DNA from 3 places in the Vibrio sp. KUL80 genome. Region 2 is predicted to be linked to each of the others. Evidence: predicted binding sites of a transcription regulator. Region 2 holds the regulator's gene; each other region holds the start of a gene.
What was found. The regulator PurR, encoded in region 2, represses purine synthesis genes. The targets are predictions, from matches to a motif close to TNANGNAAACGTTTNCNTNA.
Positions count from the first base shown of each region.

Region 1: the regulator PurR is predicted to act here: its motif matches at 1,548-1,567, upstream of folD (bifunctional methylenetetrahydrofolate dehydrogenase/methenyltetrahydrofolate cyclohydrolase FolD).
Region 3: the regulator PurR is predicted to act here: its motif matches at 1,356-1,375, upstream of AC6I8U_RS04085 (NCS2 family permease).

Region 1 covers NZ_AP045841.1:2,694,959-2,698,241, reverse strand. Annotated here, with positions in the region: gene AC6I8U_RS12455 (lytic murein transglycosylase) at 1-59, shown strand, start outside; gene AC6I8U_RS12450 (HPr family phosphocarrier protein) at 140-391, opposite strand; gene folD (bifunctional methylenetetrahydrofolate dehydrogenase/methenyltetrahydrofolate cyclohydrolase FolD) at 613-1,476, opposite strand; tRNA gene AC6I8U_RS12440 (tRNA-Arg) at 1,682-1,758, shown strand; gene AC6I8U_RS12435 (DUF1007 family protein) at 2,012-2,635, shown strand; gene AC6I8U_RS12430 (hypothetical protein) at 2,625-3,283, shown strand, end outside.
Region 2 covers NZ_AP045841.1:2,370,278-2,373,560, reverse strand. Annotated here, with positions in the region: gene AC6I8U_RS10915 (TVP38/TMEM64 family protein) at 1-120, opposite strand, end outside; gene AC6I8U_RS10910 (TfoX/Sxy family DNA transformation protein) at 239-829, opposite strand; cyclic di-GMP riboswitch class I at 947-1,035, opposite strand; gene purR (HTH-type transcriptional repressor PurR) at 1,215-2,219, opposite strand; gene torD (molecular chaperone TorD) at 2,557-3,210, opposite strand.
Region 3 covers NZ_AP045841.1:892,977-896,259, reverse strand. Annotated here, with positions in the region: gene gpt (xanthine phosphoribosyltransferase) at 1-10, opposite strand, end outside; gene AC6I8U_RS04085 (NCS2 family permease) at 42-1,334, opposite strand; gene AC6I8U_RS04080 (aminoacyl-histidine dipeptidase) at 2,227-3,283, shown strand, end outside.

The DNA of each region.
Region 1 (3,283 bases), 320 kb from region 2:
GTTCGTATTACTTCGCTTTGGCTGTCAGCCACCTTGCTGACCGAATCGCGATGGATTAACGCTCTCTCTCATTGTACATAAAATGAAAAAGCGCCCATGCACTCAGGCCGCGTGCATGGGCGCTTAGTTTTACTATCTGCTAGCCGGTCACTTTCTCTAAGAAGCTTGCCAGTTCATCAACGGCTTGCCTGTTGGATGACTGTACCGTCACTTCTGTGCCTTTAACAAGCTGCAATGTCTGCAACTTGAACAAATTTTTAGCCGTAGCCGTCTTACCCTTAGAGACGATCTCGATATCTTCTGAGTATTTTTTTGCTTCTTTAACGAACTGCGCTGCCGGCCTTGTGTGTAAGCCGCTCTCTGCTGTGATCAATGCGTTTTTCTTATACATGGGGTACATCTCCTCGTTATTCGATTGATTCGCTTCTGAGGTTGTTTGTACCGAACAAGCGGTTTGAAATCTGTGACGAAGAAGTAAAGTTGCTAATAGGTAAGAAAGTATCAGTACAAAATGAGAGGGGGTTAACGTTATCTGTATGATTGTAAAGAGGAAAGAGTGTGCGACAAGGGGCGGGCGAATAGTAAGGGAGCGAACTCCCTTACTCAATAAGATTACTTTTTAGCGGTATGGAATTGCTCACAAGCAATCATAGTATTCTCAATCAGACTCGCTACCGTCATTGGGCCAACACCACCAGGAACTGGAGTAATGAAGCTCGCGTTTTCTTTTGCTACATCGTACTCAACGTCGCCAACCAAGGTACCATTTTCCAAACGGTTGATACCTACATCAACCACAACAGCGCCTTTCTTGATCCAGTGACCAGGAACAAAGTTTGGTTTACCCACTGCGACAACGACCACGTCAGCTTGGCGTACATGGCTTTCGAGGTCTTTAGTGAATCGGTGGCATGTGGTCGTTGTGCAGCCAGCCAGTAATAGCTCTAGCGTCATAGGGCGACCAACAATGTTCGATGCACCCACAATCACAGCGTGTTTACCACGAAGTTGAATGTTGTAACGATCAAGGAGAGTGATAATGCCTTTCGGTGTGCACGATCGTAGCTTAGGAATGCGCTGCGCTAGTCGACCCACATTATAAGGGTGGAAGCCATCGACATCTTTTTCTGGAATGATGCGCTCTAGTACATGCGTCGTGTCGATACCTGCAGGCAATGGTAGCTGTACCAAGATACCATCGACTTCAGGGTCATTATTCAGTTCGTCAACAAGGCTCAGAAGCTGTTCTTCTGTTGCGCTAGCAGGCAAGTCATACGACTTAGACACAAAACCAACTTCTTCACACGCACGGCGTTTGCTACCCACATAAACTTGCGAGGCTGGGTCTTCACCCACTAATACAACCGCTAACCCCGGCGCTCGAAGCCCTGCATCCGTTCTCGCTTTAACACGAGCGGCAACTTCTGAGCGTACAGTTTGAGAAATGAGTTTCCCATCAATGTTTTGAGCAGACATAATTTTCCTTGAGAAAGTTAATTGACTGTTATTTTTGTGTGCATTGTCCCAGAAAACTATTTCAAAAGCTACAACGCAAACGTTTGCATCGGTGGGTTTTTCGTCTTTTTCTGATATGTTGATTTTTTTTTGGGCGTTTAAACCGCTCTAGGCAATAAAGCCATTGATTTACCTCTCCTAACTCGTATAATCCTTTCCCTGTAGCGCGCCCTTAGCTCAGCTGGATAGAGCACGTCCCTTCTAAGGATGTGGTCGTAGGTTCGAATCCTACAGGGCGTGCCATTCTCTCCCTCTTTATTCTCTTTTAGACTTTCTCAAGTCGACCTCATTACTAGTTCAAAACAGAGCTACTATCGCGTATTTGTCGTTTAGTCTTCGTACGTTGGTCTGAATCCTATTGTTTTAAGAACTGATTAGCATCTTCTGACAATATCAATGTTTCACCGTTATAGTTGAAATGATATAACATAATAATTGTTGTGATTATCTTAGTGCTTACATGACAGCACTGCTCTAATTTCAAGAGATTCATTCTATGCGGCGCAATTTTTCTTTACTGCTCCTTGTGCTTTTCTCTGTCTCCTCTCACTCACACCCACATTCATGGATCGGCAATGAACTGAAGGTAAACGGTGACGGCACTGAAGTGGAGAGTTTGACGATGACGTGGACCTTTGACCCATTCTCAAGTGCGTATGCGCTTGATGGGGATTTCTCGGTTTTTGATAATGAGGAGAGTGCTCACAAAGAAGCGTTAAGATTGATGCGGAATCTGTTGAATACTCACTACTTTACCTATTTGTATGCGGACAACGCACCTCTTAAGTTTCGACTTCCCGAAGTGTATTCGCTGAGCAGGCAAGGGCGGCGAATGGTGCTGAACTTTACCCTGCCGTTATCAAGAAACGTAGATTTGACCAAAGAAGAGTTGGATATCCAAGTGTTTGATAACACTTATTACATCGATATTTCTTGGCAAAATAGATCGACTATTTCTTTAGGAGAAACCCTCAATCCACACTGTCAATATGAGTTAATCACACCAACACCTTCGCAAGACATTATTGATTATGCCATGTCGCTTGGGGTAGATGATGTTGGTGATGATGATCTCGGTAGCCACTTTAGCCAAAGAGTGAGTCTGTCCTGTGGATCGTAGCTTTAAGCAGCGTTGGGGATTTTTTGTTGCTGTCACACTGGCACTGATTGTGGTGGTCAGTGTTGTGAACGAGCTGAATGTTATCAGGCAGTACCTAGTCACTACTCAAAGAACGTTGCTTTCAGGCCTATCTGACTATTTCGATCTTATTGATACAGGCGACAGAACGGCTCTAGTACTGACGTGTTTGTTTACTTTTGTGTACGGTTTTGTTCATTCCCTTGGTCCAGGGCATGGAAAAAGCGCAGTAGTTTTTCTTGTATCAGCAGAGTCGATCAGCAAGTCAAAGATTGTCGGGACTTGCTTGCTACTTAATGTGATGCAAGGTGTGGTCACTGCTGGCGTCGTAATTGCCGCGAACCAAGTATTATCGTTAGGCTATCGGCAGTCACTCGGCTACGTATCTTCAATCAATCAATGGGTTGGCGTTGCCATGATGTTATTTGGTGGGTACTTACTCGTATTGCTCATCGTGGCATTGATAAAGCAGTGGCTTCGCTCTAATGCGAAGGAGGCCACCAGTACGCCTAGCGAACAGTCGTCACGAGTAGGGCTTTTCTTGTATGGACTTAGACCGTGCACCAGCACGTCGCTCATCGCGCTATTTACGTTGCTTTGGTTTGATTGGAGCTTGGCCGCAGCACTTGT
Region 2 (3,283 bases):
TTCACTCAGTGCGACTTGTTGTGCTTTTGCGTTTTCTAGTGTGAGGTGTTGACCAAAGTTGATGCCTAAGTAAATGACGACAGCAACCAAAACCAATCCTAGTATCAGCTTCTTGCTCATGACGATATCCTTTTGATGACTCAGTATTAGTGTAGTAGAAAGGATGAGTATGTTTTTCCTTTCAGCTAATACAAAAAAATCAGCCATAAGGCTGATTTTTTCTTGAGATTACCGTAGCTTAATTAATTAAGCGAGCCAGTTCATCTCTTTTAGTCTGAGGAATCACAGACCAATGAGTACCATTTATCGCACCTTCAAGAGCCCATAAAAGCTCTAAACCTACGGTACTTGAATGGGTTCTCTGAATGGCCTTGAAAGCCTCAACCGAACCATGATCCTGAAGTTCAACCACTGATTCAATGCCTGCTTTTTTGAGCATACGCTCAGTGGCAAGGCGAAGATTAGGAAGGTCTTTCAGGCGATTAGGTTTCGCTTCGGATTGTTGCTCTTTCTCAGTTTTCGCGAACTCGAGTGCCTGTTTAGCGTGATCGAGAATACCTTCTTGATCTTGCCAACAGTCTTCAGGTAACGCGAAGTACTTAGTAACAACGGGAAATCCACGCTTTTTATAAACATAAGGCTTGTAACCCAGTTTTTTGAAGGTGGATACGGTCTGACGGTTAGTTCTGATATGTAATTTGTTATTCACTGCTAAGGCAAACATCGTATCATCTACGAAGATGCCAAATCCCCCAAACATGGAGCGAGACTTTACTCTTCCAAGCTGAGCGAATAATTGCATTGAATTTTTTAGTATAGGATTATCCATGCTTTATTCTTTTCTCGGTGTTATTGATTGTGTCACCAGAATCAGGTCCGAGAGTATAGCAATCAGGTGTCAGAGCTCTGTTAGGCATATGCCATAACTGAGCCTTCTCCCCTTGCCATCGGCAACCCCGCTACCTATCAATTAAAAATTGGTTTAGGCCGGAGGCTTTGCGTCCCACCCTTTCAGATGGTTTGCCCTGTGCGTGACATGCATAGAATAAATGAAAACAACATAATCCTATCATTACTCATTTTTAGAAGTGTGATCTTGGTTCAAATAATGACGGATTATTTGTGCCTGTGGGTGCGTAAAAAACTAACAATTGAAAGGTGAAAATTTGAATGAAGTTCAAAAAAAAGTGCCTAGAAAGGCACTTTTGTCAGCATTATGTAAGGTTTTTGACAGAGTCGCGTTCAACAATCTCTGGGTGCATTTCGAAAATGCGCTTTTCATGACCTTTATCTTTGATTCGTTCTAATAGAATCTCAAACGCGTTTTTACCTACACGACGTTTTGGTTGGTGAACCGTCGTTAGTGGTGGCGAGAAGTACTCAGCTAGCTCAATATTATCGTATCCAATGACAGAGATGTCCTCAGGTACGCGCACACCCAGTTGTTGCAGGCGACTCATTAAGCCAAACGCCATTGTGTCGTTGAAACAGAAGATAGCGGTAGGTCGGTCTTCCATTGCTGCGATGCGGTTAGCTGCGATAACGGCTGTATCGCATTCGAAGTTGCCTTCAAGAATACGATCATCTTTCATCTCGATACCTGCCTCAGCAAGGGCACGTTTGTAACCGATGATACGCTCTTGGCACACGGCTTTTTCTAGATGGCCACTCAGGCAGGCAATATCCGTGTGACCTTTTTCGATCAGGAACTTCGTTGCCAGATAACCGCCTTCTTCAGAGTTATCGATGATCTTGTCCGCTTGTGAGCTTTCTGGGCCCCAGTCCATGATAACTTTAGGAATGTCGGCGTGACGCTCAAGCATCTCTAGCAGCTCTTCGGTAAGATCAGAGCACATCACGAGGATGCCATCCACGCGTTTCTCTGCCAGCATGCGAATGTAATCGCGTTGCTTTTCATACACGCCACCAGTGTTACATAGGATCAGCGTGTAGCCTTGGCGGTAGCAGTAGCTCTCAACACCATCGATAACCTCAGAAAAGAACAGGTTAGTGGACTGAGTCACTAACATACCAATGGTTTTCGTTGAGTTACATTTTAAGCTACGTGCAACGGCGCTTGGTGCGTAGTTGAGTTCGTCGACCGCCGCCATCACTTTTTCTTGAGTTGCTTCAGCAACAAAGCGAGTCTTATTAATAACGTGGGATACTGTGGTCGTTGAAACGCCTGCAAGGCGGGCGACATCTTTAATAGTTGCCATAGTGATATCCTATTAGTCGCGGCTTGATAATTAACGTTGGTACCGCTTCAAGTATAGTGGTCTTTGCAAATTTATAACGCTATGTTGTTGTAAACATAGTATTTGGCTGCGAAAACCGAAAGTTGCATGCAAGCCGCGGCGAAAAAAGCTCAGAGCGTAGATTTCAACAGGTATTTTTGGACACAAGTCCGCGTTGAATGCCAATGGCATTTGCATTTAAACGGCGGATTGTAGACTTAGGTTTGGGCGCTGGCAATGACTTATCCAATAAATTTATAACTAAAGCGCAAATTAATTCTCACAGATGTGATGCAAATGATTTGCGCTTTAAGGTTGGCTAGCCTTGCTCACCCTCTAGGTAGGTGTAGTCAAGTTGGCAGAATGCTTCGAGTAGTTTAGCGGCAGCGGCATAAAACCCAAACTCGTCGTGAGTTTGGCATTTCGCAACAAACTGAGGTAGCCATGTCATCAAGTAGTTCTTGATGAACTCTGCTTGCTCGTGCAGCGCATCGTTCATATGTGCCTCCGCTTCAAGCTCATTGGAGCGAATGATTAAGTTGCCTAGAAAATCTAGCTCGATCGCGAGGTGATCCGCTGGCTCATTTAAGTCCTTATTCACTGCCACACTGTGCTTAGCTAACAGGTCAGCCATATCCTGTGCAGGTTGATCATTTAAAAGACCAGACTTACCAATATACATAGAGGCATAAGGCAATGCGCCGTGCTTGTCCGACTTTAAAAATAGATCGCAAAAATCGGCAGAAAGCTCTAATTGTGCGTCTTCTCTGACTTGAAGGCGGTTCAAGGACTCTGTAAAGACCTGAATGGGTTCTTTTAGGGAAGGGTTTTCTCCTAAGCCAGATAAGAAAGAGCGAATTTCAGGGCTGTGGTATTTGTTGAGTTCATCATCAGTGAGCTCGGCAGCGAATAGGCTTGAAAGCCACCAATAGATTTCTGCGCGTTGCTCATTAAATGCTTTGATTTCTTGCATTTGAATAATCTCCAAAAATGATAACCCTATTTTAGCCAATAAAGATGAATAGCAATAACTTGTTGTGTGAAAA
Region 3 (3,283 bases), 1.5 Mb from region 2:
TGTTAGCCATAATAATAACCTAATTAAACCGTATTCGAGACTTAAGCAGCCACAATGTACTTGATGACAAAGATTGCAGACATTACCCAAACACTCATGGATACGTCGCGACCTTTACCACTCAGTGCTTTAATAGCAGCATAAGCGATGAAGCCAAGTGAGATACCTTCTGCAATTGAGAATGTGAAAGGCATCAGCAAACAAGTCACAACAACCGGCGCCGCTTCAGTAATGTCTCTCCAGTCAATACCGACTAGACCTGACATCATTAGAATTGCTACATAGAATAGCGCACCCGCAGTTGCGTAAGCTGGGATCATACCCGCCAAAGGCGAGAAGAATAATGCAAGTACAAACAAAATGCCAACAACGACTGCAGTCAGACCAGTACGACCACCTGCTGCAACACCAGCAGTACTTTCTACATAAGAAGTAGTGTTTGATGTACCTAGTAGCGCACCTACTGATGTTGCTGTTGAGTCAGCCAGTAGTGCTTTATTTAGACGTGGAATTTTGCCATCTTTACCGATAAGGTCAGCTTTTTGCGCTACACCAACTAGCGTGCCCGCCGTGTCGAACAAGTCAACAAACAGGAAAGCAAACACAACAGAAATCATACCGATCTCGAACACTGCCGAGAAATCAAGCTGCATGAACGTTGGCGCGATGCTTGGTGGTGTAGACATGATGCCGCCCCACTGAACGTCACCAAAAATCAGACCAAGACCCGTTACTGCTAGAATCGCAATCATTACCGCACCTTTCACGCCACGGTGAACAAGAGCAATAGTAATGAAGAAGCCAACAGCCGCTAGTGTTGCAGGAAGAGAAGTGATGTGACCTAGAGACACAAGTGTCGCTGGGTTATCAACCACAATACCGGCGTTTTTCAGCGCGATAAGCGCTAGGAACAAACCGATACCTGCTGAGATACCCGTTCGAAGCGACATTGGAATCGAGTTAATGATCCACTCACGGATCTTAAACACGCTCAAAAGAATGAACAAGATACCAGAGCAGAATACTGCTGCCAGTGCCACTTGCCATGTGTAACCCATACCCAGTACTACTGCGTAGGTAAAGAAAGCATTCAGGCCCATGCCTGGTGCTTGTGCGATTGGGTAGTTTGCTACAAAACCCATAATGAAACAGCCGATAGCAGCTGCCAAACAGGTTGCAACAAATACTGCGCCGCGATCCATGCCTGCGTCAGCAAGAATTGCTGGGTTAACAAAAATAATGTAAGCCATCGTCAGGAACGTAGTGATACCTGCGATAATCTCAGTGCGCACTGTTGTGCCGTTTTCACTGAGCTTGAACAGCCTTTCGAGCATAATCGAATCCCTAAAAGTGTAAAAAGTAAACGGTTGCGTAAACGATTGGCGCGAATTATAAGGTTATCAAAACGCAAATTCCAGCTAGAATTTTCACTCTAAACAGCGAATTATCCTCTTGATATGAAACTTATATGGTAACGATCACTAACAATTTGAAATAGTTACCGAGAAAGCGCCCCTTTCCATCATAGCGACTAACCAAGACAACTGCGCAAAAAGTAGCCACACTTTTTGAGATAAAGACGGCATTTCACGGAAAAAAGGCAAAAAAAACGCCACTCATATGAGTGGCGGTAGAATAATTTGGTCATCAATTGGGGTATGTAACCAACTATAAATTCTTCAAAATAGGGGGAAAACGTATCGCTTATCTACCGTAGTAGACGTTGTACGCGAAGTCTTTTGTATATACGTTTTGATTCGTCCAAAACATCGCGCTTGCTAAACCTTTCATAACATCACCTTCTAACAAAACAAATAGTGGAAAAACGTTGCTTTGAGTCTCGGTTCCTTGGAGGCGATAAATCGGGCTCTGTCCGTGAGCATTGTGTTGATTCTTTCAACTGGTGAAAAGAATACCATATCGGATTAAAATTACAACAATAAAGACGATCAAAGTCACAAATATTTCTTTTAACCTACCAAAAACTGCAATTTCTGTAATTTTATTACGGATATTAATATCATTAGTATGCATTGGCGCACACTATGCTAGTCACGAAAATTGACATGACCCATTACATTATCTCTTCGGTTTCACTACTAGATGTTTACAACTAGTGGTATCCTTTGCTTTGTCTTTAATAAGCTAGAAATCCAGATGTTCACACCGTGAATTTAAACATCTGACGAAGAACAACCTAGCAAAGCCCGAATAAAGGAGAGTTCTGTGTCTGAATTCCACTCTGAAATCAGTAAGTTGTCACCAGCCCCAGTATGGCAATTTTTCGACAAAATCTGCTCAATCCCTCATCCATCAAAACATGAAGAAGCACTAGCACAGTACATTATTGGCTGGGCAAAAGAGCAAGGTCTTGATGTTAAGCGTGACACAACGGGTAACGTATTCATCAAAAAGCCAGCAACAGCTGGTATGGAAAACAAGAAAGGTGTGGTTCTACAAGCCCACATCGATATGGTTCCTCAGAAAAACGAAGATACCGATCACGACTTCACTGTTGATGCTATCCAGCCATACATTGATGGCGAGTGGGTAACGGCAAAGGGCACGACTTTGGGTGCTGATAACGGTATCGGTATGGCTACATGCCTAGCTGTTCTTGCGTCTAACGATATCAAACACGGCCCACTGGAAGTGCTACTAACCATCGACGAAGAAGCAGGCATGACGGGTGCGTTTGGTCTTGAGGCGGGTTGGCTTGAAGGCGATATCCTTTTAAACACTGACTCAGAGCAAGAAGGCGAAGTCTACATGGGCTGTGCTGGTGGTATCGACGCAGCGCTTACCTTTGACATCGCACGTGAATCTGCACCGCAAGGTTATGTTGCTCGCCAACTAACACTAAAAGGCCTAAAAGGCGGTCACTCTGGCTGTGATATCCACACCGGTCGCGGTAACGCAAACAAACTACTAGGTCGCTTCCTAGCGGGTCATGCGAAAGAGCTTGACGCTCGTCTTATCGAGTTCCGCGGCGGCAGCCTTCGCAACGCAATCCCACGCGAAGGTTTCGTTACTCTGGCGCTACCAGAAGAGAACCTAGCTAAGCTAGATGAACTATACAGCTTCTACACTGAGCTATTAAAATCTGAGCTTGGTGCTATTGAGACTGACATCGTGTCATTCAACGAAGCTGCGGATCTCGCTGATGTGTTTGCCTCTGAATCTCAAACGCGCTTCATCGCAGCACTTAACGCATGTCCAAATGGCGTTATCCGCATGAGCGATGACATCGAAGGTGTTGCAGAAACATCTCTTAATGTTGGTG